Regions from separate parts of the Dorea chungnamensis genome, predicted to be linked through region 1. Evidence: a T-box and tRNA genes for the amino acid it is inferred to sense, from the RefSeq annotation. Region 1 holds a T-box; the other regions hold tRNA genes.
What was found. The T-box of region 1 lies ahead of leuS (leucine--tRNA ligase). A T-box ahead of a tRNA ligase gene usually reads a tRNA of that ligase, here a tRNA-Leu.

Region 2: it has a tRNA-Leu gene. The T-box ahead of leuS (leucine--tRNA ligase) is inferred to sense a tRNA for this amino acid. The anticodon was not compared.
Region 3: it has a tRNA-Leu gene. The T-box ahead of leuS (leucine--tRNA ligase) is inferred to sense a tRNA for this amino acid. The anticodon was not compared.

Annotation. Positions count from the first base shown of each region.
Region 1 is NZ_JBDOHT010000013.1:17,477-29,760, forward strand. Features, by position in the region: gene ABE613_RS11515 (TipAS antibiotic-recognition domain-containing protein) at 1-272, opposite strand, end outside; gene ABE613_RS11520 (MerR family transcriptional regulator) at 327-533, opposite strand; gene leuS (leucine--tRNA ligase) at 740-3,169, opposite strand; T-box leader at 3,436-3,685, opposite strand; gene ABE613_RS11530 (hypothetical protein) at 3,905-4,327, shown strand; gene ABE613_RS11535 (CapA family protein) at 4,387-5,541, shown strand; gene ABE613_RS11540 (TetR/AcrR family transcriptional regulator) at 5,626-6,204, shown strand; gene ilvB (biosynthetic-type acetolactate synthase large subunit) at 6,298-8,034, shown strand; gene ABE613_RS11550 (AEC family transporter) at 8,094-9,032, opposite strand; gene ABE613_RS11555 (CvpA family protein) at 9,032-10,642, opposite strand; gene ABE613_RS11560 (TrkH family potassium uptake protein) at 10,663-12,108, opposite strand; gene trkA (Trk system potassium transporter TrkA) at 12,126-12,284, opposite strand, start outside.
Region 2 is NZ_JBDOHT010000003.1:27,529-39,812, reverse strand. Features, by position in the region: gene ABE613_RS03370 (hypothetical protein) at 205-987, shown strand; gene ABE613_RS03365 (DUF2238 domain-containing protein) at 925-1,842, opposite strand; gene ABE613_RS03360 (SufB/SufD family protein) at 1,868-2,794, opposite strand; gene ABE613_RS03355 (ABC transporter ATP-binding protein) at 2,813-3,532, opposite strand; gene ABE613_RS03350 (MerR family transcriptional regulator) at 3,712-4,875, opposite strand; gene ABE613_RS03345 (hypothetical protein) at 4,958-5,338, opposite strand; tRNA gene ABE613_RS03340 (tRNA-Leu) at 5,481-5,560, opposite strand; tRNA gene ABE613_RS03335 (tRNA-Lys) at 5,614-5,686, opposite strand; tRNA gene ABE613_RS03330 (tRNA-Gln) at 5,694-5,765, opposite strand; tRNA gene ABE613_RS03325 (tRNA-His) at 5,780-5,853, opposite strand; tRNA gene ABE613_RS03320 (tRNA-Arg) at 5,923-5,996, opposite strand; tRNA gene ABE613_RS03315 (tRNA-Gly) at 6,050-6,120, opposite strand; tRNA gene ABE613_RS03310 (tRNA-Pro) at 6,129-6,203, opposite strand; gene ABE613_RS03305 (metallophosphoesterase family protein) at 6,326-6,805, opposite strand; gene rdgB (RdgB/HAM1 family non-canonical purine NTP pyrophosphatase) at 6,822-7,451, opposite strand; gene ABE613_RS03295 (THUMP domain-containing class I SAM-dependent RNA methyltransferase) at 7,469-8,632, opposite strand; gene ABE613_RS03290 (hypothetical protein) at 8,833-9,015, opposite strand; gene ABE613_RS03285 (DUF1700 domain-containing protein) at 9,265-9,726, opposite strand; gene ABE613_RS03280 (glutamine synthetase III family protein) at 9,870-11,981, opposite strand; gene fba (class II fructose-1,6-bisphosphate aldolase) at 12,170-12,284, opposite strand, start outside.
Region 3 is NZ_JBDOHT010000030.1:882-8,736, reverse strand. Features, by position in the region: partial or broken gene ABE613_RS15030 (transposase) at 31-258, shown strand; gene ABE613_RS15025 (transposase) at 323-1,075, opposite strand; gene ABE613_RS15020 (ISL3 family transposase) at 1,128-2,009, opposite strand; gene tnpC (IS66 family transposase) at 2,389-3,834, shown strand; gene ABE613_RS15010 (hypothetical protein) at 3,907-4,335, shown strand; gene ABE613_RS15005 (transposase) at 4,554-5,111, shown strand; tRNA gene ABE613_RS15000 (tRNA-Leu) at 5,238-5,324, opposite strand; tRNA gene ABE613_RS14995 (tRNA-Val) at 5,354-5,426, opposite strand; tRNA gene ABE613_RS14990 (tRNA-Asp) at 5,462-5,535, opposite strand; tRNA gene ABE613_RS14985 (tRNA-Ile) at 5,635-5,708, opposite strand; tRNA gene ABE613_RS14980 (tRNA-Thr) at 5,737-5,809, opposite strand; tRNA gene ABE613_RS14975 (tRNA-Glu) at 5,814-5,885, opposite strand; gene galE (UDP-glucose 4-epimerase GalE) at 6,148-7,167, shown strand; gene ABE613_RS14965 (hypothetical protein) at 7,223-7,465, opposite strand; gene ABE613_RS14960 (DMT family transporter) at 7,698-7,855, opposite strand, start outside.

The DNA.
Region 1 (12,284 bases):
TCTATCGCTTTTTCTTTACTTCCATATATTTTAATCAACTGCTCACAGACCTTTTCGTCTTTGAAGTTTTCTGTTACAGTCTGTACGAACTGATCAATATCTCCATACTTCTCTACTATCGTCTTTTTATCTTCTTCACTCATAACCTCTAATGAATGATGAACTATTTTTTGAATATCGTCATGGTTAAATGCTTCAAAGCTCATCTTCTCCTCTCCTTTCAATACGTCAGAAATTAATTCAATTATTCCGTTCAGACGGTTACGCTTCATTTCTAACATCCATTTTTGCATTTCGAGAATTTTTCGCTTATCAGCATCAGGATTTCACATAATTGCTTTTATCTCTGATAATGGAACTTCTAATTCTCTGAAAAACATAATCTGTCGTAATTCCTTCAGCGATTTCTCGTCATACAAACGATATCCTGCTTCTGTTAATTTTGCAGGCTTAAGTAAATTAATTTCATCATAATACCGTAATGTTCTTATACTGATTCCTGTCAGCTCCGACACCTCTTTTACTGTTTTCATACTTCCTCCTTTCCTATTCATCGTAAACCGTTACGTTACTGGAGAGTCAAGATGTTTTCTGTTTTTATCTTATCATATTCCTAATAATCCTACACCCATTTTCGTGCATAGAAAAATGGCGCAGATAATATCTCTATTACCTACGCCATTTCTTATTACACTTTTCAATTCAAGTACTCTATTTGTCGGAAATATTTTCCTTCAATTTATTTCTGTACAATATTGATGATCTTCTTCGGAACATAGATCTCTTTTACAATGGTTCCTGTCAGCTTATCTGCCACTGCTGCTTTTCCGGCTGCAATTGCATCTTCTTTGGAAACATCTGCTGCCACAGAGATGACTGCTCTGGTCTTACCGTTAATCTGTACCGGAACTTCTATCTCATCATCTTTCATAGCTTCTTCATCGTAAGTTGGCCATCCGGCACTGAACACACTGCCTTCGTGTCCTAACTGCTCCCAGATCTCTTCTGCAATATGAGGTGCAAATGGGGACAGAAGAACTGCCATGGTAGACAATGTCTCCTTGTCAATTCCGCCTTCTTTCTTGGCAATCTCAATCAGCTTATTGTTATGCTCCATGAAACCAGAGATTGCTGTATTCAGGCTGAAGCTTTCCAGACGAGTAGTAATATCATATACCAGTCTGTGACGTTCCTTGATCATCTCTTTGGTAGCTTTTACATCTGCTTCTTTACTGTCCATTACCAGATTCCACAGACGTTTTAAGAAACGGTTTACACCGTCAATTCCACGGTCATCCCACTCTGCATCTAACTCCGGTGGTCCTACGAACAGCTCGTACATTCTCAGAGAATCACATCCGTAATCTCTCACAAGATCATCCGGAGATACCACATTTCCTTTTGATTTGCTCATCTTAATACCATTCTTGCCAGTGATCATACCCTGATTGAACAGTTTCTGGAATGGCTCATCAAAATCAATCACACCGATATCGTATAAGAACTTGGTATAGAAACGAGAATACAATAAGTGTAATACCGCATGTTCTACACCGCCGATATACATATCTACCGGAAGCATCTCATCTGCTTTTTCTCTGGATACCAGTTCTTTATCATTATGATTATCAACATAACGTAAGAAATACCAGGAAGATCCAGCCCACTGAGGCATGGTGTTGGTCTCACGTTTTGCAGGCTTGCCACACTGAGGACAGGTGCAATTCACCCACTCATCAATACCTGCAAGTGGTGACTCACCGGTTCCTGTCGGCTCATAGGATTCTACATCTGGCAGACGAAGTGGCAATTCTTCTTCCGGCACTGGTACACAGCCACAATCTGGACAATGTACGATCGGAATTGGCTCACCCCAGTAACGCTGACGAGAGAATACCCAGTCACGGAGCTTGTAATTTACAGTTGCACGTCCAATACCGCGCTCCTCAATGATATGTGGTGCTTCTTTCTTCAGCACTGCAGATTCCATACCATTCCACTCACCGGAATTGATCATTGTTCCGTTCGCTTCGGTATAAGCTTCCGTCATATTTTCAATTTCTTTTCCATCTTTCGCAATAACCTGAATAATCGGAATGCCAAATTTCGTTGCGAATTCAAAGTCACGGTCATCGTGTGCAGGTACACACATGATCGCACCGGTACCATAATCGGCCAGTACATAATCAGACAGCCAGATTGGTGTCTTCTCACCGTTTAACGGATTGATTGCATAACTACCTGTGAATACACCTGTCTTCTCTTTATCCTGCATACGATCTACATTAGACTTCATAGATGCATCGTAGATGTATTTCTCAACAGCCTCTCTGGTCTCATCCGTAGCCAGGCTCTTAGCCAGTCCATGCTCTGGAGCAAGAACCATAAAGGTTGCACCATACAAGGTATCTGGTCTTGTTGTATATACCGTAATCTTTTCTTCTCTTCCTTCAACAGGGAAATCTACTTCTGCACCGTAAGACTTGCCAATCCAGTCAGCCTGCATCTTCTTAACCTTCTCCGGCCAGTCAAGCTTGTCCAGATCATTTAACAGTCTGTCTGCATATTTAGTAATACGGAGCATCCACTGACGAAGATTCTTCTTCGTAACCTCAGTTCCACAGCGCTCACATTTTCCATTTACTACTTCCTCATTGGCAAGACCGGTCTTACAAGACGGGCACCAGTTGATTGGGAATTCCTTCTCATAAGCAAGCCCTTCTTTAAACATCTTTACAAAGATCCACTGCGTCCATTTATAAAAGTCAGGATCTGTTGTATTTACTTCACGATCCCAGTCATACAGTGCTGCAATCTCATTGATCTGACGCTTGATATTCTTAATATTCTCAGCGGTAGAAATTGCCGGATGCACTCCCATCTTAATGGCATAGTTCTCAGCAGGCAGTCCGAACGCGTCCCATCCCATCGGATGAATGATATAGTAACCCTGCTGCAATTTATATCTGCTCCATACATCAGAGATTACATATCCTCTCCAATGTCCAACATGAAGCCCATTTCCTGACGGATATGGGAACATATCCAGACAGTAATACTTCTCACGTTTTGTTCCATCTGCATTTTCTTTGACGTTAACAGGATCTTTTTCCCATCTTTCACGCCACTTTTTCTCAATTGCCTTATGATTATAAGGTACGTTTGACATCTTTCCATTCCTCCTATATTGATTACTTGGTGAGGTTCTACACGAACCTAGTAAGCAATATACAACCTGCTGGCTTAGCGAGGTCCTTTCGAGCTTAGCAGCATGGTTGTCTCCTTACTTACTTGGTGAGGTTCTACACGAACCTAGTAAGCAATATACAACCTGCTGGCTTAGCGAGGTCCTTTCGAGCTTAGCAGCATGGTTGTCTCCTTACTTACTTGGTGAGGTTCTTCACAAACCTGACAATAAAAAAGCCTTCACATCTCTCAAGAGACGAAAAGGCTTAGCTTCCGTGGTACCACTCTTCTTCATATGGAGGTAAAACTCCATATGCACTCATTCTTTTCTGTAACGGGAAATCCCGCTCCTGCCTATACTACTATGACTGCTTCAAATCGCCATAGCATTCAACAGAAGAACTCCGAGGCGAGTTGGGAGATTACGCTTACTGTCTTGCACCACCCGACAGCTCTCTGTAAACGATAGGCTCTTAATACTCCTCATCAACGTTTCTATCATATATAAACTATTTGCCTAATTATTATATGAAGAATGTTAAAATAAGTCAACCCCCTTGTTTTACTTTCCATTACACAACAAACAAAACATTGATCATCTTTCCATGAAAATGTATAATTTTAAGGTTGTTCCCTCTACACCTTTAGTGTATAATAGACATAAGTAAATCGTACTGAGATGTTCAGTATAATATGATACATAAAGGAGAGATTTCCCATGGTAAATTTATTAACAGGTCCGAAAGGCAGCGGAAAAACACAACAAATGATCGAACAGGCTAACGCAAAAGCAAAAGAATGTAACGGCAATGTAGTATTTATCAAGAAAACTCACAGAGATACAGCAAGTGTTGCATTTGATATCCGTACAATTTGTATGGATGATTTCCCGACAATTACCAATACAGACGAATACATTGGATTCTTATATGGCATGTATAGTTCTAACCACGATATCGAATGTATCTTTATCGATGGTATTCTGAAGCATGCTGATATTTCTTTAGACAGCATGCCCGATTTTATTGAAAGACTGAAAAAGATCTCAAAGGAATGTGGTATTGATTTCTATGTAAGCATTAGTGCCGATAAAGCTGATTTATCAGGTGTTAATGCCGAGGGATGCACATTTTTGAACTAATATAACTATTTCAAAAGGAAAGGGCAGTCCAATCGGGCTGCCCTTTATGGTACAAAAAGATGAGTGGGATCAAAGATGCAAAAAAGAAAAGAGCCAGACGCCAGAAGATGAAAAGACTTCGCATAATGTTGTGCATTCTTCTTTTTCTCTTTCTATGTATTCTACTGTTTTTGACAGTGCGTTCTTTTCATTCTAAAGATAAAGAAAAGAAGGTAGAAACACCTCCGCCTTCTGAAAATATTGATACATCCAAAGTCGATGTACAGGAACTAGTGATTAACAGTACAGAACCTTCCGACTCTGAAGCACCGGTTTCTATTACCGTAAGTTCTATGGGTGACTGTACACTGGGAACAGATGTCAACTTTGCGCAATCGACCAGTCTTCCGGCATATTACGATATCAACGGTCCCGATTACTTTTTCCAAAATGTTCGATCCATACTGGAAGCAGATGATCTGTCAATTGTAAATATGGAAGGAACCCTTACCACCTCCGACCAGCGCGCAGACAAAACTTATGCGTTTAAAGCCTCCCAGGATTACGTCAAGATTCTTTCCGACAGTTCTATAGAAGCTGCTAACTTGGCTAACAACCACAGCATGGATTATGGGGAGCAAAGTTATACTGATACAATCAATGCTTTAGATGATGCAGGCATCGCAAGTTTTGGCTTTGAACATGTGAAAATTCTGGACATCAAAGGGATCAAGGTAGGTGTTACCGGTATCTACGAACTTGCAGAACATCTGGAAAAGAAGCAGCAGGTAAAAGAGAATATAGCTGCATTAAAAAAAGCAGGCGCACAATTAATCATTATTAATTTTCACTGGGGAATGGAGCGAGAATACCAGCCAAACGATACACAGAAGCAATTGGCACATCTGGCAATCGACGAAGGTGCCGATCTGGTAATCGGTCATCACCCTCATGTATTACAGGGTATCGAAAAGTATAAAGACAAATATATTGCTTACAGCCTGGGAAATTTCTGTTTCGGAGGGAACTCCAATCCAACAGACAAAGATACCATGATCTTTCAGCAGACATTTACCATTACAGAAAATGGGGTTGAAAAAGACGACAACATCAATATCATTCCATGTTCGCTTTCTTCCGCCAGCAGCTACAATGATTATCGTCCTACACCGCTAGACGAAGACGAAAAGCAACGAGTACTGAACAAAATCAAAGAATATAGTTCGAATCTGTGATGAACAAACTGACCAATAATCCATTCTTGAATTTCAACAACAAAAGTGTTAAGATGAAAGTACGCACTTGCATGGAGGTATGCTATGGATGAGACAAGTCAGAAAATCATTGACGCCACGATGTCTTTAATACGGGACAAAGGATATGTAGCTACAACTACCAAGGATATCGCAAAAACTGCAGGTGTCAATGAATGCACTCTGTTCCGTAAATTTAAAAGCAAAAAAGATATCGTTTTACATGGCGTGGCCCAGGAGAAATGGCGCGGAAATATTACTCCAGAGATCTTCCAGAATGTCACATGGGACTTGCAGCATGATCTGGAAATGTTCATGAATGCATATATGGAGAGGATGACACCCGATTTTGTGAATCTTTCCATTGGATTACGGGCACCACAGCTTTATGATGATACAGCCTCATTAATTATGAAAGTTCCACAGGCGTTCTTATCTTCTCTCGTAGATTATTTTAAAAAAATGGAAGAAAAAGGGAAATTACCACATCTGGATTTTGAATGCCTGGCGCTCACTATCTTTTCATCCACTTTTGGATATACTTTTTTACGCGCATCCTTTGATGATAAGTTGACGTCTATAGAGAAAAAAGCCTTTATTAAGCAAAGCGTCGAAGTGTTTTGCCGGGGAATTCCGCAAATATAATGAATCAGGTACTATCGGATATTTATTTATCTGGCAGTACCTTAAATATTAATTTTATGCAAGCAAGTACATGCATACAAAGGAGGTCGAAATATGAAAATATCTGGTGCTGAATTATTTGTAAAAGCTTTAAAGGAAGAAAAGGTTGACGTACTGTTTGCCTATCCCGGAGGGCAGGCCATTAATCTGTTTCATGCCCTTTATGGCGAAACAGATATCAAAGTCATCCTGCCGCGGCATGAACAGGGATTAGTTCATGCTGCTGATGGTTATGCCCGTTCTACCGGAAAAGTTGGTGTCTGTCTTGTAACAAGCGGACCAGGTGCCGCCAATCTGGTAACCGGCATTGCGACTGCCAATTATGACAGTGTTCCAATGGTATGTTTTACAGGACAGGTGCCGACAAAACTAATCGGTAATGACTCTTTTCAGGAAGTAAATATTGTTGATATTACCAAAAGCATCAGCAAATACGCAGTTACTGTTAAAAGGAGAGAAAATCTGGCTGAAATTATAAAAAAAGCATTCTATATCGCCAAGACCGGGAAGCCAGGAGTCGTGGTAGTTGACATTCCAAAAGATATTCAACAGGAATTGGGAAGCGATGATTACCCTTGCACAGTAGATACTCAGGACTGCAAGCCCAAAAACACCACTCCTTCCCTTCAGATTATCAAAGCCTTAGACATACTAGATCACTCCAAAAGGCCTGTTTTCTTAATCGGTGGTGGTGTAAATATAGCTCATGCAGGTAAAGAAATGACAAAACTAATCCAACTGACCGGCATCCCTGCTGTCACGACCATCATGGGAAAAGGTGCCATACCATCCGACCATGAACTATACATTGGAAACATAGGCATTCACGGCAGTTATGCTGCAAATTCTGCAATCAGTCAGTGCGATGTACTATTTTCTATCGGGGCAAGATTTAACGACCGCATTACAGGAAAAACGGACGAATTCGCGCCAAATGCAAAAATCATCCGCGTTGACATAGATCCAATCTGCATTTCCAGAAATATTGAAGCAGATCTTTCTATCGTTGCTGACGCAAAAGATGTAATCTGCTCATTACTTGAGAAAGCCGGCCCTTTAAATATCAGAAGTTGGACAGAACAAATCAACACATGGAAAAAAGCACACCCTATCCATATATCCGGCGACGGTATGACACCTGAGTCGATTATCGGTCAGATCAACCAGATATTCAAAAATGCTATCATCGCAACAGATGTCGGACAACATCAATTATGGACGACTCAGTTTCTTGATCTCAATGAGCACAAACAACTTCTGACTTCTGGCGGTCTCGGAACTATGGGGTATGGTTTCCCGGCAGCACTTGGAGCCAAAATTGGAAACCCTGAAAAAGATGTGATCGTAATATCCGGGGATGGAAGTATACAGATGAATATTCAGGAATTAGCTACTGCTGTTGTAAATGAACTGTCGATTATTATCTGTATCTTCAACAACAGCTATCTGGGAAATGTAAGGCAATGGCAGGAGATGTTCTACCAAAAACACTATTCGCAGACCTGCCTTCGCCGCCGCAAAAGCTGTGCCGCTATCTGTAATACACCAACCCAAAACTGTCCGGAATATACTCCTGATTTTATACGTCTGGCAGAAAGCTATGGTGCAAAAGGAATCCGTGTCACAGAAGAATCGGAAATAGCAGATGCACTCACCGAAGCAAAGCAAAACCAGAAAGCACCAACAATCATTGAATTTATCATTGAACAAGAATTGAATGTACTGCCGATCGTCCCGCCAGGCAGACCGTTACAGCATATGATTTTAGAAGGCTCACAAAAGAATGCATAATAAAAAGTGGAGGATTTCATCTTTCCTCCACTTATCGTTCCGTCAATCAGTTCAGTTCTTTATATATAAAACAGGAATTCATACAATAGCGTGATCAAAGGCATGGTAATGATACAGAAAATGACAGACATTACATTAATTACGCTGGCATATTGCGCATCTTTATTATATATCTGGGCAAGCTGAGTTACCATAGCTGCCGAAGGTGCCGCTGTAGCAAGTAATACAACCATAAAGATATATTCTGCATCATTATGTAAGCCCAGATGACCCAGGAATGCAAAGGACACTGTTGCAATCAACGGAAATACAATCAACCGCAGCAGACAGATCAGATAAGGACGTTTTTGTCTGAACACCCACAGAAGATTCACATCTCCAATGACCATACCAATGACCAGCATGCTGGCGGTACTCACCATATCGCCAAACCCACTGACACTACTGCCTATTACAACTGGAAGCCTGATTCCAGTGGCAAAAAATACGAATCCAAGGAATATGGCAATCAGATTCGGATTCAACAGAATCTTCTTATAATCTCTCTGCTGTTCCTGATTCACAACGCTTACTCCATGTGTCCAGACCAAAACAGCCTGAACCATGATAAATGCAGATGTATAGAATACCCATTCACTTCCCAGTACCGCCGATACCAGCGGAATGATCAGATAGCCTGAATTCGTATAGATAATAGAAGCCTTTTCAATACTGTTAATATTTAAAGGCTTCTCAATGAGCTTTGTCACAGCAATCATCACAACATGCACAATAACTGAAAGAACCGTTGCCAGAAGCAGCCCATATACTTTGTCCTTTGTTAATTCAATTTGAAAGGAATTAAAGATTGCACATGGTGAACAGATATATACAACGATATTAGATATAATCTTACTGTCTTTCGTTTTAAATAGTCCTATCTTTACAATAATATATCCTACGACCATCGTTAAAAACATGGCCATAATCTGCTCTGCCAAAAGTATACTCAATTCCATTATTTCTCTTCCTTAATCTCCAGAGACATGACTGTGTTTGCTTTGTCCCCCTCTTTGTATTCCATGGTAATCTCCTGCCCGGTTTCACATCTGACAACATCAATATAATCAACAACTGATACGTCAAAGATATCATCAGAACCTTCCACCATGATATAATAGTGCGATGTTCCCTCTAGCACTGCCTGTGCAATCTTTGTAATCTTACCTTGGATGGTTTTTACCTCTCTGGTATCTTCTTCAACCTGTTTCACTCCATTGCTCAGCAATAATTCCAGATAATTTTCTTCACACTGGCTTACACTGTCGCCAATGGCAACAATCTGATATTTCTGAACATTTACCATAGCATACTTTTTCACAAGCCCCGCATCATCTTTTAGAGCAATAAAATATGTCGGTTCATCCGAAATATTCAACAACAGAGGAAATGTCGCAAGATATCCCAGATTCTGTACCTGTCCTTCTGCGGAAGACATGGCAGATGCTTCTGTCGCACCTTCTACTTTATAATATTTTGTCTCCATAGTACGCTGGTTCGAAAGCACAAAACCAACATTAGACTGATCTCCGTTTACAGATGTCACTCCTGTATACATCCACACGTCATCATCCAGAGCCAGGTAATTATATCCGTCTGTCGTTTCCAGACAGTCTTTCTGACTTAAAACGCTGTTCAGAAAACCATGTTTCAATGTTCCGTAATAATCAAACAACTGCACCAGAAGATCTGCAGAATATGCACGGTCTACCCACTGTGGTACATCTTCAATATCATAAGTCTTGGTTTCTCCGGTAATGGCATTACACAATACTACTTTCCCAACCGTTTCACCGCCAAAAAGTCCAATATTAAACTTCTTTACCGGTGCGATCCAATAAGGTACACCTTTGTCATCAATTTCAAAACTTAAGTCTCCATAGATATAGGTCGGATGTGCAAACCGCAGATGCCTGTAAATATTCCGATTCAGATGTTCACTGGTCGTATACTTCATTCCCTCGTCAAGTTTTACAAGTTCCGTAGTCTGTGTTGCCATATTAATACGGATATAAGCCGGAATTCCATTCGAACGATTGGTAAACCATTTGATCAAATTCGCATATTTCAGCGGAGACACACGAACCGGATTATCCTGATAATTAATCTGGCTATAGATATCATCCACCTCAAACTGTGAGACCATATCTACCATACTTCCCATCTTACGGTCTCCCAGAATCTCTGCCGTATCTTTATCCAGAAGCGGAATCTTATCAAACGAAAGTTCTTCTACATCTTCCGTAAACTCTCCTTCTTCAACAGTCAACAATTTCTGATACTTTTTGGCATTTACAATCGGAGACGATAATAGAGAGCCGATCAGATAGATGATTCCGAGTCCAAGTATAATAATTCCAAAACCTTTCATCACTTTACTCTGCCGGAATTCACCTCTTCCGAGTCTTTTACGCATTGCATAACAGACCGCCAGCACAATAAATATCACAATTACAAAAAACCATGTGTCTGAAGAGTGGATATTGATTGCCGGCAATGAAATATAATAATATAAACCTGCCAGCAATACTACAATAATTGCAATTAAAAACTTCTTTTTTCCTTTCATACTACCTCCTGTTCTATACTCTAGAACTTTCTTTTCCATGCTGAAGCTGTAAATAACATTAAAAATGGAAAGATTTCCAAACGCCCTGCAAGCATATCAATGCAAAAAACCAGCTTGGATAATGGTGAAAATGCTGCAAAATTTCCTGCCGGCCCTACCTTTGAAATTCCAGGTCCGATATTATTCATTGTCGCTAACACAGAGCTGAATGTAGTCGCAAAATCCATATTATCAATAGAAATAAGCAGAACAGACCCTATCAAAAGAGCAGCATATGACATCAAATAGACATTGACGCTTCGAAGAACTTCATGATCCACTTTTTTCCCGTTGACTCTGATAATATTTACAGACTTAGGATGTGCCAGTTTCATAATCTCCTGTTTAATATTTTTCAACACCATCAGAAAACGCGATACTTTCATTCCGCCGCCGGTAGATGATGCACACGCTCCAACGATCATCAAAAACAAAAGTATACATTGAGAAAACATCGGCCACTCATTATAATCTGCCGTTGCATATCCTGTCGTTGTAATAATGGATGCCACCTGAAATACTGCGTAGCGGAATGCTTTTAATGGATTGGGATACTGACCGCTGATATTCAGTGTAATCGCCGCTGTCGAAAGAGATATAATCAGCAAATACGCCTTTAATTCTTCATTTTTGAAAACCATTTTGTATTCTCCGATCAACAGCAGAAAATACAAGTTAAAATTAATACCAAATAATATCATAAATGTAGTAATGACACCATCGATATATGCACTGTTAAAATATCCGACACTGGCTCCGTAATTGGCAAATCCTCCGGTACCTGCTGTTCCGAATGAAAAGATCAGGCTGTCAAAAAGTCCCATTCCACCAAAGATCAAAAGTATGATTTCTATAGATGTCAGTCCAAAGTACATTCCATAAAGAATTCTCGCTGTAGAAGTCATCTTGGGAACCAGTTTATCTTTCTCTGGCCCCGGAACCTCTGCACGCATCAGGTGCATGGTATTCTTCTTGTCCAGAGAAGTAAGCACCATAACGAATACCAGCACTCCCATACCGCCTACCCAATGAGTAAAGCTTCTCCAGAAAAGCATACATTTTGGTAACGCTTCTATGTCTTCAAGAATACTGGAACCTGTTGTCGTGAAACCGGATACCGTCTCAAAAAAAGCATCAACAAAATCAGGGATACAACCTGACAGACAGAACGGTAACGCCCCAAATAAAGACCATAAAATCCACGCACTGGCGACAATAACCATTCCTTCTTTTCCATAGATTGTCCGATTCGCCGGGCTCTTTCTTCCAAACAGGAAATAAGCAACGAATAATATTACTGTGGGTATCAGAAAATACACTCCACAGAACTCCTGATAAATAAGGGATACAAAAGCCGGGAGCAGCAAAAGTACGCCTTCGACTCCCATCATCTTTCCCAATATGTATCGTATCATCTTTGTATTCATAATCTTTTCTCGTCTCCCTACGCCAAAATATCTTTCAAATCATTGATGATATGATCTTTCGTAATTACAATTACACTGTCGCCAACTTCCAGATGATCCTCTCCGTTTGGAATAATGATTCTTCTGTTTCGTCCAATACATGCAATCAGATTATTTGGCTTTGTCGGAAGATTTTT
Region 2 (12,284 bases), on a different contig from region 1:
TTTGCGTATTCCTAAAAGGGTTCAAGTCCCTTTCTCCGCATCTATTATTTTTATAAAAAAACCGGAAACTTCACTGTTTTCGGTTTTTTTCTTTTCTACAATTCTAAAGAAAACCTTATGTCTTCGTGAACTTTTTGTGATATCCCTTGAGACTTTTGACTAAACATACTACAATAAGAAATCGTTTAAGGAGGGTTTGAGTATATGAGTATAAATGGTAACACAGTAAGGAAAGATACCGAGGATTTTTTTGGTGATGATTTCGAAGTCATATATCAGGAAGATTTCCCCGACCTAAACTTTTTTGAAGATGAAGATGACGATTACAGGGATGTTCTGTCGAATCTCTCAGAATTAGATGACGATGATGACATTGACTATCTGGAAGAAAATTATGATTATGATGAATATGAAGATGAGGAGGAAAACTCTTCTGAAGAAGATAAGAAGAAGCGCAAAAAGCGCCGCAGAGTACCGAATCTGCTCTCCCCTGCAGGAAAAGCTGCTAAAACCGGTGGAAAAATAATCTATAAAGCCGTTAATCTTTTGCTTCGCGGAGCAACTTTAATTTTAATCGCGATAATCACATATACACTGACTGTAAATTTCTGGAATAATTACAGTGCCTACGGAGATATTTTCCATGCTATTACAGACAAGAATTATATCTTAGGCGCTTATGCAGGAGTTGCATTATTCTTACTGATTTTTGAGGTTATCACTTTTCTGATGGTGTTATTTGGCAGTAAAAAAAGCAGCCGCAAGGGCCGCTGTCAGGATACAGGACGAGGCCTGTTCTCTTTTGTATTTATCTTCGCAGGTTCTTACCTGGCTTACTTATTTCACGGATTGGTTCCGGCATCTCCGGCTCCACTCCAGGGAGTGCAGGGAGCACTTGCGGTATATGGTACTTTACACACAACATTACTTCCGCTTTGCGCCGCTGGCATTATCAGCTGTCTGATTCGGAAATTCCTGATCCGATAAGCGATTTTTTTCATACTCTTCGTCTTCCGTCTCTACCTGCTTCAGGAAATCAGCATCCTGAGACTTGAGCCGGGGGATGAAGCGTTTCGCGAATCTGCCCTTTCCACGATTCTTCACATAAAAATAACCAATCGTGGAAAATACAACTGCGCCAATAAAGTTAACGAACAGATCTTTCATAGTATCCAGAAGTCCGATATCCAGATAACCGCCAAGGCCCAGACTCTGTCCATTGACTACCACATCCGTGATATTGTCAATTTCAACTGGGGTGTTTGCTCCCGCCGGATCCAACATCACAGAGTGAATACTATGTACGATCGTATCTTTCTGCATGTCCAATCCAAAGAAAAGATCCATACTACATTCAAAGAATTCCCACAACACGCCGATCGTCATGGAAAAGCAGAATGCTACAATTGCCACGAACACTGGCGATAATTGTATTGAGAATTTTTTACTTCGGTTCAGGATATCTACCAGTGCGAACCCAATTGCCGCTGCCAGGAATCCGTTGATCGTATGCAGCGCGGTATCCCAGAACGGAAACCTGATATAATAAGCTTGGATCTCTCCAAGGATTTCTGCTGCAAATATAAAGATTAATATCGTAATTTCCAATGCAGTAGGCAGTTCTATTTTCAGATTAATCTGTATAAAGCTTGGAACAAAAAGCAGTAATAATGTCAGAATACACAAGAATACATTTTCATAATTCTTATTAAATATCTGAAGCACCATCATCAATATTACCAGCATACGAAGAACCACATACACAACAAATGAGCTTCTGTGCTCTCTTAGTTCCATATGCATTGCTTTTTTCCATACTTTCAGTCTTTTTTTAATCTTCATCTGATGTCCTTTCTCTGCACATCTCCTAATTCAGGAAATTTTCAATAATAATGGATTCTGCTTCCTCCTCCGTCATACCCAATGTACGCAGTTTCACAAGTTGTTCATCATTAATTCTTCCGATTGCCGCTTCATGGATAATTGCCGCATCCAGATGTCTTGCATTGATCTCCGGAATGGAGCTTACTTCTGCATGATCCATGATGATGGAATCACACTGTACATGAGCATGGCACTTGGCATTCCCTACCGCCTTCGGGTGAAATACCTGCTTAGACTCGCCTTTTGCAACAGATCTGGAGATAATCTGCGCGGAGCTTCCCTCTCCATTCATCTGCACTTCCATATTGGATTCTGCAGTCTGACTGTCATGCGTCATTAATTTTTCAATCACATATAACTTGGAATTTGCTCCCATCTCAACATCCGTCTCACGAACTGTAGAATCTACACCTTTAATCTGTGCTGTATCCAGTGTAAATACAGCATCCTCTTCCAGATAAATCTTTGTGACTGGATTCAGCACTCTGGCACCTGTGCCTTCCCCTTCCCCATAATGCTTCTCCTCATAACGGACATTCGCACCCTTTCCCACATGGAAAGAGTGGATTCCATCATGACGGCTTTCGTTACAGCCACTGTTGTGAATTCCGCAGCCGGCTACAATCGTTACATCCGCACCTTCTGCAACATAGAAATCATTATATACTATATCTGTCATACCGGAAGCATCTACCACGACCGGGATATGTACCTGCTCTCCTCTAGTCTCTCCGTCAATATAGATGTCAATTCCTGACTTTTCTTCCTTTTTCTTAATCTTAATATGCTCGCTGTCTCCGTGACAAAGAGCAACTCCATTATGGCGCAAATTAAAAGCTCCTTTTTGCTGGAAACCAGATCCATCGATCTGCTCTAATATCTTTTTTGTAATCTCATCTAATGTGGCCATCTCTAACACTCCTCTCTCTTAGCAGTTCATGCAGGCGCAGCTGTCACCCTTATCCAACAATGTCGGAAGAATCTCATCTTTTGGTCCGATTGCGCCAATATTGCCATCCTCAATTACCATAATCCGGTCTGCCATCTGGATAATACGCTCCTGATGAGAGATAAGGATCAGGCTTTCTTCCTTTTTACTGTGTATCTTTTCAAACTGCTGGATCAACATGGCGAAACTCCAGAGATCAATCCCTGCCTCCGGCTCATCAAAGATACATAACTTATGCTGCTTTGCAAGCACAGTCGCAATCTCCAGGCGCTTCATCTCTCCGCCGGAAAGAGTTGCATCTACTTCTCTTTTCAGATATTCCTGCGCACACAGCCCGACACTACTTAGCAATGCACAGCATTCCGGCTCTGCCAGTTTATGTCCTGCCGCCAGAGACAATAACTTATCCAACGTCATACCCTTGAATCTTGGCGGCTGCTGGAATGCGAAACCGATTCCCGCATTGGCGCGATGATTAATATCATAAGAGGTAATATCCTCTCCGTCCAGTATAATCTGGCCTTCATCTGCCTGTTCAATTCCCATCAACACCTTGGCAAGTGTTGATTTTCCACCACCATTCGGTCCAGTAATGACAAGCATCTCACCATCTTTAACATCAAAACTGATACCCTTGACGATGCTTCTCTCTATTCCATTTTCATTCACCTTGAATGTCAGATTTTTTACTTCCAGCATATCTGCTTACGCTCCTTTTCCAACTGTATTTTCCAATATATTCTCCTATTATTAATATACACATACTTCACATTATAATCGGTTTTTTCTTTTGTTGCAACATATGGTTTTCCGGACACACATAAAATAGCCTTAATAAAAAGAGCCCGCACGCGAGCTCTTTTATCCAGATTCTCTGATTATCTTAAGATCGTTGTTCCTCTTGACTTGCCCTGCATTGTAAATGCCGCACCGGCGATATTCATCATCTTCGTTGCACTTACGATTGCATAATACCGGCTTCCTCCGCTCTTCGGAGCATCTCCGATTACATGGAACCAGCTAAGTCCAATATATATCGTAAATATAAATGACATCACCGCTGCCGGTATCCACAGGTCACTTAGAATTCCTGCCAACACAGTCAGGATGATTGCATACACAACGGCCATCCCCAGAACATATCTTGCTTTTGAGAAAAATGCTTGTTTTTTCCCTGATAACAGGAAGAGCAGAAGTACATATAGCACCATCGCCAGCCAGAAAATCGCAAGATGCATTCCACTTATGGTCTGATTCTTCACTTTTTCTGTACTAAACACGCTACGAACAGCCAATGATATTCCCGCAATAAACGGTGTCAGAACCAAAGCCTCCAAGTGGAAGAATACCGTCAGAGCTTTGACATTTGCGGTAAAATACATACCAATATAGCATATCAAACAGACAATTACCGCCAGAATCAACCATTTCCACTGGTCAAAGAACAAGGTCTGGCGATTCAGGATCTCTCCCGGATTACTTTTTATCGCTGCAATTCTCTTACTCCATGACATTCCTTCATATCTCAAAAAGAAATCCCCAAATAACAGTGCAATAACTGCATTCATGAAATATCCCCACACAAGCATCCATGTCAGATTCTTGTTCAGCTGTCCCAGCGTCAGTATCTCCTTGGTAATATCTTCTTTCCAGATCTTCTCAAACTGCTCTTCCCAGATATCCTTTTCCTCACCCAATATCTGTTCATCCACTTCTTCAAAGGAAATATCCAGCTGTCGGATTGTTCTGCACACCTTTTCAATCTCTCGCAGATTCTTCTCTTCCTCACTGATCCGCTCCAGGCGCTTCTCCATAACCTCATCCAGCGAAAGGGCCCCCGCATTCAACATCTTAACATCCGATATCGGAATTCCCAGCGCCCTCAAGACTTTGATTCGTTCCAGATTCTTTACATCCTCTTCTGAATACTCACGGTAATTGTTCTCCCGATTTCTGACTGGATTCAAAAGGCCTTCCTCTTCATAATAACGGATGTTCGCTCTGGTAATCCCCACCCTTTGTTCTACTTCCTTAATCTTCATACGAATCCCTTCCTTTCGTTCTTATATGATGCGATTGTAGGGTATCAAGTTCCCTGAAGGTCAATATATTTCCTGAAATAATTTATTTCCACACAATATCTGCCAAATGTATTTTCTCTATATGAGAATTCCAATCTTCTTTACTATATATCTTCTTATAGAAATTATCTACTTTTATCGTTTCTTTTCCAAATAATCCCCTCTTCTTCTTACAATAATAAACCGTTACTTTCCCATAATATTCCTGGCTTACTCCTGTTGACCGGAAAGTTCCTGACATTGGAGGTATGCCCAGGGTCCTTTTGTCAAAACTAACCAGTAATAAATGATCTTCCGGAACAGGATTGCCAGAAATTATCGAAACGCAGAATTGATTGACACTATCTTTTCTATCATAAAATTCTAAGTCTATTTCTTCCACTATAGCCTTTCTAATCTCATCTATTTCTTTATCATATTTCATATCGATCCCTCCTCTTTCTTTATTTCTTATAGCAATTGTAAAGTATCAAGTTCCTTGAAGGTCAATACTATCCCTGTAAAAAGATGTCTATACGGACAAAAAAAGCCCCAACCCCCTGAAATCGAAAGGCTGAGACTTTCACTGCGGATGACAGGAATCGAACCTGCACGGTCTCCCACTAGATCCTAAGTCTAGCGCGTCTGCCAGTTCCGCCACATCCGCATAATCCATATAAATGATATCAAAAGGGACCAGCATTCTGATCCCTTTTTTAGTGAGCGTGCGGGGATTCGAACCCCGGACAACTTGATTAAAAGTCAAGTGCTCTACCACCTGAGCTACACGCCCATAATAACTGGGCTAGTTGGATTCGAACCAACGAATGCAGGAGTCAAAGTCCTGTGCCTTACCGCTTGGCGATAGCCCAATAAAAAGAAAAAAGGTGGGTAAAGGGACTCGAACCCTTGATATCCAGAACCACAATCTGGCGCGCTAACCAACTGCACCATACCCACCATATATATTACTTATCGAACTATTGATGTCCAACTAAGTACCACCTTATTCAATTTTTGTGGTTCTAACGAGCCTGGGGGGATTCGAACCCTCGACCTACGGCTTAGAAGGCCGTTGCTCTATCCAGCTGAGCTACAGACTCATAAGACTAGCTCCTTAGAACTATACTTCTTAAATCCCTTATGGCTTTAAGAAAGCGGGTGATGGGAATCGAACCCACGTATCCAGCTTGGAAGGCTGGTGTTCTACCATTGAACTACACCCGCAAAGTCTATCGGGGTGACAGGATTCGAACCTGCGACCTCCTGGTCCCAAACCAGGCGCTCTAGCCAAGCTGAGCCACACCCCGATATTTTATTTTCGTGTCATTTATGTCTTCATCTCCGTGACACAATAGTTATTATATAGCAAGGCTCTCAGCTTGTCAACAACTTTTTTCACTTTTTTACAGTACTTTTTACAACGCACTTTTTACAGATATCGTAATGAGAATTCTATCCTGTCTCCGCCCCCAATTTCCATCACCATATAACTGGGCCTGCGACCTTCTTGCCTTGGATACGCAATGCTTCCCGGATTCAATGTAATAAGATCTTCTTCTCGAGTCAATGTCGGTTTGTGTGTATGACCATACATCACAATATCCGCTCCTCGTGCTCTTGCTTCTTCTTTTAATCGTTCTTCTCCCATAGAGACATAGTAATAATGTCCATGGGAAATAAACATATGATAACCACCCATCATAAACTCTTCTTCACCCGGAAGATCGGAAAAGAAGTCATTATTTCCTCTTACAATATGTGTAGGGCAGTCTGCCAGCGCTGTGATATAATCTTCTCCACCCTCGACATCTCCGAGATGAATCAACATATCCATTGGCTTTTCTTCCTCCAGTACCTTTTCCAGATTCCTGTGCGAACCGTGTGTATCGCTTACAATCACTACCTTCATAAGTATCCTCGCAATCTTATCTTTCTCTGGATTCCAGTTTTTTCTCCAGAATCTTTCTCATCTTTCTTAAGCCTTCTCCTCTGTGACTGAGTTCATTCTTCTTCTCCGGTGCAAGCTGCGCACTGGTACATCCATACTCCGGAAGATAGAATATCGGATCATATCCGAACCCATTTTCCCCCGCAATCTCATACCCGATGATTCCTTCCATCGTTCCTCTGACCACTTCACTGCTTCCATCCGGGAACGCAGCCGCAATGGCACAGACGAATCTGGCAGTTCTTTTTTCATCCGGCACGCCATCTAATCGGTCAATAAGGTTCTGATTCTTGATATCGTAAGAAGTATCTTCTCCCATATATCTTGCTGAATAGATTCCCGGCTCTTTGTTCAGATAATCAATTTCCAGGCCTGAATCATCTGCCAGAACCACCGCATTTTTGTATTTCGGCATATTCGCCGCTGCTTCTGCTATTTTGGTCGCTTTTATCAAGGCGTTTTCCTCAAATGTCTTTCCATCCTCTACCACATCTGCCGTAATTCCCGCTTCCTTCTGGGACAGAATCTCCATTCCCAGATCTTCGAGAATCATACGAATCTCTATCATCTTATGTGCATTGCCTGTTGCAAATATAATCTTTTCCATCTGTTTCCTCCCCTTTATTATTTCTCCTGTTGTTCTCTGGGCCGTCTAGGCGGTTTTGGCCCCAGGAACTGGTAAAAGTATGTTTTTAACATGCCATTATAAATCTTACGGTTCTTATCCGCCTTTCTTCCAAAATACCTCTCTGCTTCTTCATAAGAAGTAATCATGTATGCAGACCAGGAATCCAGTCGTTTGAAACTGTCGCCAAATGCTCTGTATAATTGCGGCAAGTCTTTCTTTTCTTCCAGACGCTCTCCATAAGGTGGATTCGTAATGATAAATCCATACTTCTTCGGATGGCTTAAGTCTTTGACGTCTCTTTCCTGAAAATGAATCAGATGTCCAACGCCTGCTTCTTCTGCATTTCTTCTGGCTATCTTAACAACTGAACCATCCAGATCATATCCCTGAATATCCACATCAACCTCGTCATCAATCAAGTCATTGGCCTCATTGACTGCATCGTACCATAACTTCCTCGGAATCAGATTCGTCCATTCTTCCGCCGTGAAAGACCGGTTCATTCCTGGCGCAATATTTGCCGCCATCATAGCCGCTTCAATCGGAAATGTTCCGCTTCCGCAGAATGGATCTACCAGAATCCGGTCTTTCCTCCATGGTGTCAGCATGATCAATGCCGCTGCTAACGTCTCCGTAATCGGTGCTTTTCCTGAAACTTCACGATATCCACGCTTATGGAGGGATATTCCTGATGTGTCAATTCCAATAGTAACCACATCTTTCATCAAAAATACCCTCACCGGATAGGATGCCCCATCTTCCGGGAACCATTCCATATGATAATGCTCCTGCAGCCGCCTTACCATAGCCTTTTTCATAATCGACTGTATATCAGAAGGGCTGAAAAGCTTACTCTTCACAGAAGCAGCCTTCGCAACCCAGAACTTTCCATCTTTCGGAATATAATCTTCCCAGGGAAGACTCTTCGTCTTTTCGAACAGCTCATCAAACGTCACCGCCGTGAAGCTCCCGACTTTCCACAATATTCTCTCCGCTGTACGCAAGAATATATTAGCACGGCAGACTGCGTCCGCATCCCCATAGAAAGTGACCCTTCCGTCTTCGACTTCTGAGATCTCATATCCCAGATCAAGAATTTCTCTTTTTAATACCGCTTCCAATCCAAAATGACAGGGCGCGATCAATTCAACTTTCTTCATATAATAATCTCTCTGTTCTCCAATTCTGTCTATTTACTTTTCCATCTTACTTTCTTTCTATAGCACTTGTCAACTCACACCGAAAACTTTCTGTTATCCTGTTAAAATCGGAAATATTTTTATACAAAAAACACCGCCTGCGGTAATCATTTTCCACAGACGGTGCTTTCGTTCTTCAGTTTCTATTCTGTCAGATCAGATTAGTATTTATCACCGAAGTTTGTGCTGTTCGCATTCTTGTTCTTTGAAGTTGTACTCTGTGTAGATGCATTTCTGTTAGATGCATTCTTATCAGATGCGTTTCTGTTAGATGTGTTCTTGTCAGATGCATTTCTGTCAGATGTATTCTGACTGTTGTTAGATGAACTATAATTCTTAGCCATGTTAATTCCTCCTAATCTTTTTGGTTACGAGGTTATTATGTCCACGCTCTCAGATTTTATGTATCTTTTTCACAAAAATGCACTTGCAAATATATTAAGTTTTTTTTAATTTTTAACTTGCTTTTTGAACCACCCTATATTATACTTAACAATGTAGAAAGAATACTTTCTACAACCCCTTATTAATTATTTATACTCCCCTCAAAAGACCGATGGCTCCCCCATCGGTCTTTTATTTATCCTATATATCTATTGTCGCCTATTCCCCAGCACTCTTATCACGAACATAATGATCAACAACGGAATCAAAATCGGAGCAAGAAGGCTTATAAGACCGCCGATCACGGCAACGACTACCATAATGATTCCTACAATTCCCAATATCAGAAGCAATTTTTTCCACCAGGTATCAAAGCCAAATACATGTACATGGCCGCCAGCCTTCTGTTGTTCCTGTTCATATCTTTGATTATATGGTTCATATCCATATTCATCCTGTGTATTACCCTGTATCTCAACAGATTCAATAATTGTCTTGGCAATCGCCCACGGGTCTCCCAACTCCGCGATCACGTCTTCTTCCCTTCGTCCTTTTCTTACTTCATCACTGATATAACTATCGTAATATCTGACATTATCCTGCACAATCGGACCGCTCAGATCATTTGCCAACGCATGTCTTAATTTTTCCAAAAATTCACTTTTTGTCATGAAAGCCTCCTGCATCTATTCTTACATATATCTGTGCCTTACAGTATATTTTCAATAATAAAACCTTGCACTTAGAATATCACATACCTGTTTCTATTCCAAGTCCAAGGTTCTAAAATTTTTCTTATGACTTTATTAAAATCCTATACTTCAAACATAAGATCGCCGTAAGATGGCATTGGCCATGCTTCTTTATCTACGATCATCTCCAGTTTATCAACTGGCGCACGAAGTGCTTCCATAGCAGGAACAACATCGAAATGATAGTATCTTGCCTGCTCTTCGCCTTCTTCCATTGCTGCTGCTTTATCAGTGATTACAATAAGCTCTTCTAATGCTTTCTTTGTCTCTGTGAGTAATCCAGAGATTTCTCCCAGCAATTCTGCCTGAACAGATGCATCTGCGCCAGCTTCCTTCACTACAACAACTGTATCTGCCAGAGATTTTGTATACTTAATAACTGCAGGAACAATCTGCTTACTTGCCATATCGATCATCGTACGTGCTTCAATATTGATTGCCTTTGAGTAGTTCTCATATTTGATTTCTGCACGAGACTCAAGCTCAGCTTTGGTAAATACTTTGAACTTTTCAAACATAGCTACCGTCTTTTCTGTTGTCAGAGCAGGAATCGCTTCTACCATAGATTTAATATTCGGAAGTCCGCGTCTCTGGGCTTCTGCAACCCACTCATCAGAGTAACCATTGCCATTGAAGACAATACGCTGATGCTCAGTTGCATATTGTTTGATCAGATCATGAACTGCTGTCTGGAAGTCATCTGCATTCTCCAGCACATCGCATGCTTCTGAAAATGCTTCTGCAACGATTGTATTCAGTACAACGTTTGGTCCTGCGATAGAATCACGGGAACCTACCATACGGAATTCGAATTTATTTCCAGTAAACGCAAATGGTGACGTTCTGTTACGGTCTGTAGCGTCTTTTGCAAGATCTGGCAGTGTGCTTACACCGGTCTCCAGTTTGCCGCCCTTCAGGCTGTGTGTAGCTGCACCTGTACTGATCAGCTGTTCCAATACATCCTCTAATTGCTCTCCAAGGAAGATTGAGATAATTGCCGGAGGAGCCTCATTTGCTCCAAGTCTGTGATCATTTCCTGGATCGGCTGCTGACTCACGAAGCAAATCCGCATGTTCATCAACTGCTTTCAGGATACAGGTAAGTACAAGTAAGAACTGGATATTTTCGTGAGGAGTTTTTCCTGGATCCAACAGGTTTTTACCGTCATCTGTAGTAAGAGACCAGTTATTATGCTTACCAGAACCATTGACACCTGCGAACGGTTTCTCATGAAGCAGACATTTCATACCGTGTTGGCATGCAACTCTCTTAAGAGTCTGCATTACCAAATGGTTATGGTCAACCGCTACATTAGCTTCTGCATAGATTGGAGCTAACTCATGCTGTGCAGGAGCAACTTCATTATGCTGTGTTTTAGCAGATACACCGACTTTCCACAGTTCTTCATTGACATCTTTCATGAAACCTGCAATTCTCTGACGAATGGTTCCAAAATAGTGATCATCCAATTCCTGACCTTTTGGTGGCATTGCACCGAATAATGTACGTCCTGTGTAGATCAAATCCTTTCTTTGAAGGAATTTCTCAGCATCTACAAGGAAATATTCCTGCTCAGGTCCAACAGAAGGTGTCACCTTCTTGGAGGTTGTATTTCCAAAGAGACGAAGCAGTCTGATAGACTGTTCACTGATTGCCTGCATAGAACGAAGCAGTGGTGTCTTCTGATCCAGCGCTTCTCCTTTATATGAACAGAATGCAGTAGGAATGCAAAGCGTAGCTCCAGCTGCGTCATGTCTTACAAATGCTGGTGATGTACAATCCCATGCTGTATATCCTCTTGCTTCGAATGTTGCACGAAGACCTCCTGATGGGAATGAAGATGCATCTGGTTCTCCTTTGATCAATTCTTTTCCAGAGAAACTCATCAATACCTTTCCACTCGGAAGAGGTGCAGAGATAAATGAATCATGCTTCTCAGCAGTTACTCCTGTAAGAGGCTGGAACCAGTGGGTATAATGAGTAGCACCCTTTTCAATTGCCCATTCCTTCATCTCATGTGCAATGACATCTGCTGTTGCAAGGTCTAACTCTTTACCTTCCTCAATTGTTTTCTTCAGATCTTTGTAAACTTTTTTTGGCAGACGTTCCTGCATGACAGTGTCATTGAATACGTCTTCGCCAAAAATATCAGCCACATTAATTGCTTCACTCATATCTTTGCGTTTCCTTTCTTAATCTTTAATTTTAAGCTAATGCTACGGGGTTTTATGTACCAGAGAAACTCTCTTGTATAAAAGCCAGAAAAAAAGGCACTCCAGATAACTCTGGAACGCCTTTGTTCTTTCTATGCCTGTTAGTATAACTCAATCGGTCGAAAAAGGCAAGTGAAAATTTTATCAAATTATTCAGCCTTACCAACGGAGCCAAATAATTCCATCTTCTCTTTTACTGTCTGCATGATTGCGTCTACACCTGGTTTTAATAATTTACGAGGGTCATATCCCTTTCCTTCCAGA
Region 3 (7,855 bases), on a different contig from region 1:
TAATAGAAGAAAGGAAAGGGGATTTCAAAAATGCTGAAGGATCATTCACAAATGACACTATCTTTATCACCATATCAAGGACTTTATGATGCGATTATTCCAGCGAACCATCTTTTGCGCAGAATAAAAGAAAATATTGATTTCAGCTTTGTAAATCCCATGCTTCGTAAGCAATACTGTGAGAATTTTGGACGTCCTGCCAAAGAACCGGAACTGATGTTTAAACTGCTGTTTTTGAAAAAATTATGTAACTATTCAGCACCCCGTTTAGGGCACATTAATTTTTGGTCAAAACGGAGAAAATAATGGTTCTTCCGTATATTTACGTACCAGTAGCATTCCTATACATCAACTTTGCCGATAACAAATGCCTTCCGCAGCGCCCATACATGGTGCGCTTGACCATCTTTAAGCGACTGTTAGTTCCTTCTACAAAACCATTACTTTTATCACTTGCAACTGCATTTTCAACTGCTTCAATATCTTTTTCTAATCCTTTAGCAAATGAAGCAATTTCCTTTATAGTCGATTTTTTATAGCGTTCTATAAACAGATACAACAAGGAGATATTCTTCTTGCCAAATATTGTTCGGAATTCAGATACGCAGGCACCGATTTCATATAAAACATCATATTTATCCCAAAGAAATTTTTTATGTATATCCGTCAGTTCGATTCCCATCCATATATGATTAAAAATCCCGGCACGTGTTATATAGTCAGCGTCCATACTTTTCTTAAAACCAGTACGTTTTGTACCAAGACTGTTCCCACCGGAACGATATTTTGACGCAGGTATGTTACATTCTTCACATAGTTTTCTTATGTAAATTTGTGCATTTGTTTTTGTACCTGTGTATCCATTTTCAGTGATATGCCTGATTATATCTGCCTGATGAATTTTTGCCTTAAGTTTTTCTATTATAATGTCTCTGAACGGATCCAATTTACTTTTTCCCCTTCTGCCATGACGGCATAGTATTATTGGTTCACCTTCACGATATTTCTTCACTGTTCCAATGTCTTTCCCGGTTCTCCTTGCTATTTCAGCAATCCCCAGTCCTTGTTTATGCATTTCCTGTATCTGTTGGATTAATAATAAACATTTCTCCTCCCTGGCAGTTAGGTTATCCACAATGGCAGTGGTTTTTTTTACGCCCTATGGAACTGGGATTTTTTTGATGTTCGCTTTTTTCTGGGATGATTGTCTCCTTTGCATGAGGAATAGCAGTCGTTGCAGGTACTTCTCTCCCAAGTATTTTATTAACTGCCTCCAACAGGTTTTGGTGTAAATGAAAACGATCGGCAATCTGCATTGCATCTGGAAGAACTTCTTCAATTGCTCGTGCATAAGCACTTGCTCTGTCTCTTGTGATTGTTGTGACATGCTTGTTTTGTTCCAGCCAGGCTTTTAAGGTATTTTCATCACGTCCCTCTAATACCGCAACCGGAGCATGGGTTTCCTCGTCCACAATAATAGTTCCATATTTATGCCGCTTTTTAAAAGAAAAATCATCTACTCCAACACAACTCCCACAGGAAGGTAATGGCTGATTATCATAACGCTTAAGCAATGTGCGGATCACAGTGTCTCCGCTGATTGCTATATTCATTGAGTTTAAAATCCTTGCTGCTCCTTCACAGCTCGTTTCCAATGCCAGTTGTGTTACCAAATCAGCAAGCCTTTCCGTCATGCGACTATATCCGTTAAGAAAACCATTAAAGTTCTCTGTTGTACTTACACAGCTACATTCTGGATTCTCACACTCAAACTCATAGATACTGAGCATAAGAATTGTTCTTTTCCCCCAGACAGGGAGGTCTTGAACCTTTCTCTTATGTACAGCATGATATGTTTTGCATTCTTTATTACATTTGGGACAAGTAATACTTCGTGTTCTTGATTTCATCCAGATATACACTGTATCAGAAGTTGTCTCAATTTCCTGTATTTGTAACTCGGATGGAAAGAATTGCTGAAGATTCAGAGCAGTATTATTTAATTCCATAAACACCATTATCCTTTATCAAAAACATTTACAATCATTATAGTATACTCTGCACAAATTTTCCATCATTATACGTAAATATGCGGAAGAACCAAAATAATATTTCTGTTTTGCCATTGCTTTATTGCGAAAAGTGGATAACTTTTCAATACAACTGCCAAATGCTTTTTGTCTGTGGATTACTAAACCATAAATCCTCGATTACAGCCAGATAACGTTCTATTTGTGGATTTTATCTGGGCGTTATCGGCAATTATCCTTTGATTTTTACTGTTTATCCACCGTCATTTTGACAGTATATCAAAACGACACGATTCGCTTTTTTGGCCATTTTCCGTTAAAATAGAAGTATCAATTTTAACGGAAGAAGGTGGTCTGAATGCCAGTAAATGTTACACTTGAAATGGTTCAGCAATTGCTTGAACAGAATGCTTCATTACTCAAGCAGAATGAAATGCTCACTGCAACTATTGCTGAGTTAAATCAAACCATACAGGAACTAAAGGGACAGCTTAATAAGAACTCCAAAAACAGTTCCAAACCACCTTCCAGTGATGGCTATAAAAAACCTGCTCCTAAGAGCCTCCGCAAACCATCTGGCAAAAAGGTCGGTGGACAGGACGGACATCAGGGGACACATTTAGCGGTAATAACAGCTCCGGATGAAATAATCAAACATATGCCCTCCGCATGTGAAGGATGCCAGCATTATCAGATATGCAAAGGCACTGCATGTATCGCAGAGAAACGCCATGTTATTGATGCGGTTGTTACAGTCAATGTAACGGAGCATCAGGCATTGGAACTTCTAATCTGTATGCTGTATAGAGATACCCGCAGAGGTGATTTCCCTTCTGACGTAAAAGCAACCGTACAGTATGGTGAAAACCTTCAGGCATTAGCTGTTGCACTAAATACCGTAGGTGCAGTCAGCATCAAACGCACCCATGAGATTCTTTCCGGAGTATTTAACATTCCGATTGCAACAGGAACGATCAGCAGCATGGTAAAAAGATGCGCTGACAGTCTAAGTGAAACAGTAGGTAAGATCAAGGATAAGATGATCGGTTCCGCGCTTGGACATTTCGATGAAACCGGAACCAGAGTGGATAAAAAACTCTGGTGGGTTCATGATGCCTCAAACTGTGAATACACCTATCTTGATATCAGTCCCAAACGTGGAACCGCAGGCATGGAGCAATGCGGTGTTCTCCCGGAATTCAAAGGGATTGCCATGCATGACTGCTGGGCTTCCTACTGGAATTATCCGGATATTCAGCATGCTATCTGCTGTGCCCATCTTCTCCGTGAATTAACGGGGATTGATGAAAATCATCCTGATCAGAAGTGGGCATCTGCATTTATAGACCTTTTAATGGAAATGAAAAAGGTCAAAGATAAAGCTGTAGAGAAAGGCAAGCACTCTCTGAGCTATTATCACTATCATAAGTTCGATAAGAAGTATGATGAACTTATCGAACAGGCTCGGAAGGAAAATCCACTTTCCGAAACCACGGAGAAAAAACGTGGACGGAAGAAAAAAGGAAAAATCCTTGCGTTGGTAGAACGCCTTGCGAATTACAAGGCCTCAGTCTGCCTTTTTATCCATAACTTCAATGTCCCGTTTGATAACAACCAGGCGGAACGAGATCTGCGGATGATAAAGGTGAAAACCAAAGTATCCGGATGCTTCCGAACTGAGGAAGGGGCCAGAGATTATCTAAAAATCATGTCCTACGTTGGTACGGCACATAAGCAGGGATACAATGCTTACGAAACAATCCGAAATGCAATCTCAGGTTATCCTGATTTCATCTTTGAATAAGGGTGGTTCTGAATAGTTACAAAATTATATGATTTGTCAGACGAACGGCTAATTAACAGTGCCCAGACCGACATGTCTTATAAATATTTTTTAGATATGGAACCGGAAGCCCGCATGGTCGACCCCAGTCTCCTGACAAAATTCCGCAAGACACGGATTACAGAAGATATCCTAGAGGAAATGTTGAAGGAAACCATACAACAGGCATTAGATAAAGGACTGATTAAATCAGGAACCATCATCGTTGATGCTACACACACGAATGCATCTGTCCGCGCAAAGTCACCGACACAGATTTTACGTGATTTGAGTAAGCAGTTACGGAAAGAAATTTATAAAAATGCATTTGAACTATCCGAAAAATTTCCTGAGAAACCTTCTTTGGAATCCAGCCTGGAAGAAGAGATTTCATATACTCACGAGCTATTATCTGCTTTAAAAGAAGATATTTTCGCTATTGAGAGCAAAAAGATTCAGAAACTTTACGAAAAAATAAAGTAACTACTGGAAACAGAGAAGATTCGTGATATCCGTTCAAAAGACGATGAAGATGCACGTTTTGGACATAAAACACCAACCAGTACTTTTTATGGATATAAAAACCATCTGGCCATAACTGAAGAACGGCTGATTGCCGGAATCAGTGTAACAGATGGCGGAGCACCAGATGGTCAGGAACTTCCAAATCTAATTGAGAGTGCCAAAAAAGTGGAATCGAAGTGACCGAAATCATAGGTGATATGGCATATGTAAGTGAAGAAAACTTAGAGATATGTGGAGAAGAAATCACATTAATTGCAAGGACAAATACCGCAGTTGCAGCTGCCGCAGCAGCAGAACTGGAGGAAGGGTTCTCCTTCAATAAAGATGCTGGAAAACTACAGTGTTCTGCAGGCGAATTAGCAATGCGTGTTGAAAAACGTGAAGCCAAAAACGGTAATCAATATCATAATTACGTATTTAGCAAACGGAAATGTAAAAAATGTCCTTTGAAGGATAAGTGCCGGGTCGGGAACGGAAAGACACAAAGCTATTGTGTGACTCAAGTAAGTGAAAAAAATCGTGAACGTCTTGAATTTGAAGCAAGTGATGAATTTAAGGAACGATTAAAGATCCGTCATCGAATCGAAGAAAAGAATGGCGAACTGAAAGAAGCCCATGGTCTGCGAAGAGCAGATTCGACTGGGCTGTTTGCCATGCGGGTACAAATGTATTTTACAGCGTTTGTCGTAAATGCCAAAAGAATAACGCGGTTAGCGACATGTTTCGCAGGGTAAATATGGTACTATTCCTGCGTTTTTTATCAAAATCTGTATTCAGTTTTTTTAATATAGTAGATAAAGAAAAACTCCCACAAAAAATGGGAGTTTTTCAGTGCCCTTGAAGATTAAGCTTTTATTAAATGCCGCAGACCGGAATCGAACCGGTACGGGAGTATAAGTCCCGCAGGATTTTAAGTCCTGTGCGTCTGCCAGTTCCGCCACTGCGGCATTTTCACAACACATTACATGTTGTAAAGTGGGACCAATAGGGCTCGAACCTATGACCCTCTGCTTGTAAGGCAGATGCTCTCCCAGCTGAGCTATGATCCCATATGAAATTATTACGTCGTATCTTGCGATACGAACGACCCAGAAGAGACTCGAACTCTCGACCTCCGCCGTGACAGGGCGGCGCTCTAACCAACTGAGCCACTGGGCCTCATTATGAGCACTTAGTGACCGTACTATGGTCACTTACGTGCAATACATATCGGCGCTGTTAGTGAGGATTCATACGAACTTACAAGTCGATATTAAATGGACCTTCGGGGACTCGAACCCAGGACCGATCGGTTATGAGCCGATTGCTCTAACCAACTGAGCTAAAGGTCCAAAATCAGTAAGTCCCTGTTAGGAACTAAGCCGATGATCGGACTCGAACCGATAACCTGCTGATTACAAATCAGCTGCTCTGCCAATTGAGCCACATCGGCGAAATGACTCCGACGGGAATCGAACCCGTGTTACCGCCGTGAAAGGGCGATGTCTTAACCGCTTGACCACGGAGCCATAATCTATGTCAACACGTCTTCCGTGGTGACCGAAATTTATAATACCATATACCACGATAATTTGCAACACTTTTTTGTGTTTTTTTCTGATTTTCTTATATTATTTTCTATGTTAATTTCATATGCATCATCACACTTTTTAGCATCTCAATATTCTTATATTTTTATCCACTATATTTATTGCTATTGACAATTTTCTTCAATATCATAATAATTATAAAATAGATATTTACATAAAATCAATAGGAGGAGGAACTATTATGGCAAATATATTAATCACCGGTGGAGCGGGCTATATCGGGAGTCACACTGCCGTAGAACTTTTGAACCAGGGATACGAAGTTACTGTATATGACAATCTCTGTAATTCTTCTCAAGAATCTTTAAAAAGGGTAGAAGAACTTACCGGTAAAAAAGTAACATTTTACGAAGGTGATGTCTGTGATCACGCAGCTCTTGAGACATTATTCCAGAAGGAATCTATCGATGCTGTTATTCATTGTGCAGCCCTGAAAGCTGTCGGCGAATCTGTTCGCAAGCCTTTGGAATATTACCAGAATAATATCACTGGAACATTGACACTTATGAATGCTATGCGCAGTGCCAATGTAAAAAGAATCGTTTTCAGTTCTTCTGCTACTGTATATGGCAACCCGGAAGTAATGCCTATTACAGAAGATTGTCCTAAAGGACAATGTACGAATCCTTATGGCTGGACCAAATCTATGATGGAGCAGATTATGACAGACCTGCAGAAATCTGATCCAGAATGGAACGTAATCCTGCTTCGATACTTCAATCCAGTCGGAGCTCATAAAAGTGGAAGAATCGGCGAAGATCCAAAAGGTATCCCAAATAACTTAATGCCATATATTTCTCAGGTCGCTGTTGGAAAGCTCGAGAAATTAGGTGTATTTGGAAATGACTACGATACTCCGGACGGAACTGGCGTGCGCGATTATATTCATGTTGTTGATCTGGCTATTGGACATGTAAAAGCTATTGACTACATTCTAACAAATCCAGGTCTCGATATCATTAATCTTGGCACAGGAGTTGGTTACTCTGTGTTAGATATGGTAAAGGCTTTCTCCAAAGCATGTGGAAAAGAAATCCCATATGAGATTAAGCCTCGCAGAGCCGGTGATATCGCTATGTGTTATGCAGATCCTTCAAAAGCGTTGAAAATCCTTGGCTGGAAAGCAGAACGTGGACTTGATGAAATGTGTGAAGATACCTGGCGTTGGCAGTCCCAGAATCCTAACGGATATAATGAATAAAAAAGGAGCCAACAACATAATTAAGGGCAAGATCCTAACTGACCTTGTCCATTTTTTATTTATCCAGATAATTTCCGACAGAAGAAGTATTATACTGTTTTTTAATTTCAATCATTACGGAGCCATCTTCCAATGTCTCTTCAGATAATATTCTGTATTTTGTTCCCGTTTTGTCTAACCCTGCTTTGTACTTTCTTACTTCCTCTTCCACCATTTTTGTCGCATAATTTCTTTCAATATCATCCTTCTGAAAGAAATGTAATGTCTGCGTGATACATGCCGCTTTCACTCTTTTCATAATATTCCTCCTCTTTTTTAATATAATAGGATTGCTGCATTCAGTGAATTTGAATGAAACAATCCTTATCATGTAAATTACCTGTCTGAGCCCTTTTCACAATATATTTTATCATTTTAATCTTCTTTTCGTAAGCAAAAGTCACTCTCAGAAATGTAATTTTGGTAATTATTATCAAAAAAGCAAAGAGAAATTTTAGGCATATTTCTTATTTGGAGACATTAAATCGATATCATACATTTACTTCTTCTTGCGTACCCTTTAATTCAGATAACAGTACAGCTATTAACATACATACACAGCCAATTAATATTTTTATCGTAAATTTTTCATGCAAGATTATCACAGAGAACAGCATTCCAAATACAGATTCCATAGATAAAATAACTG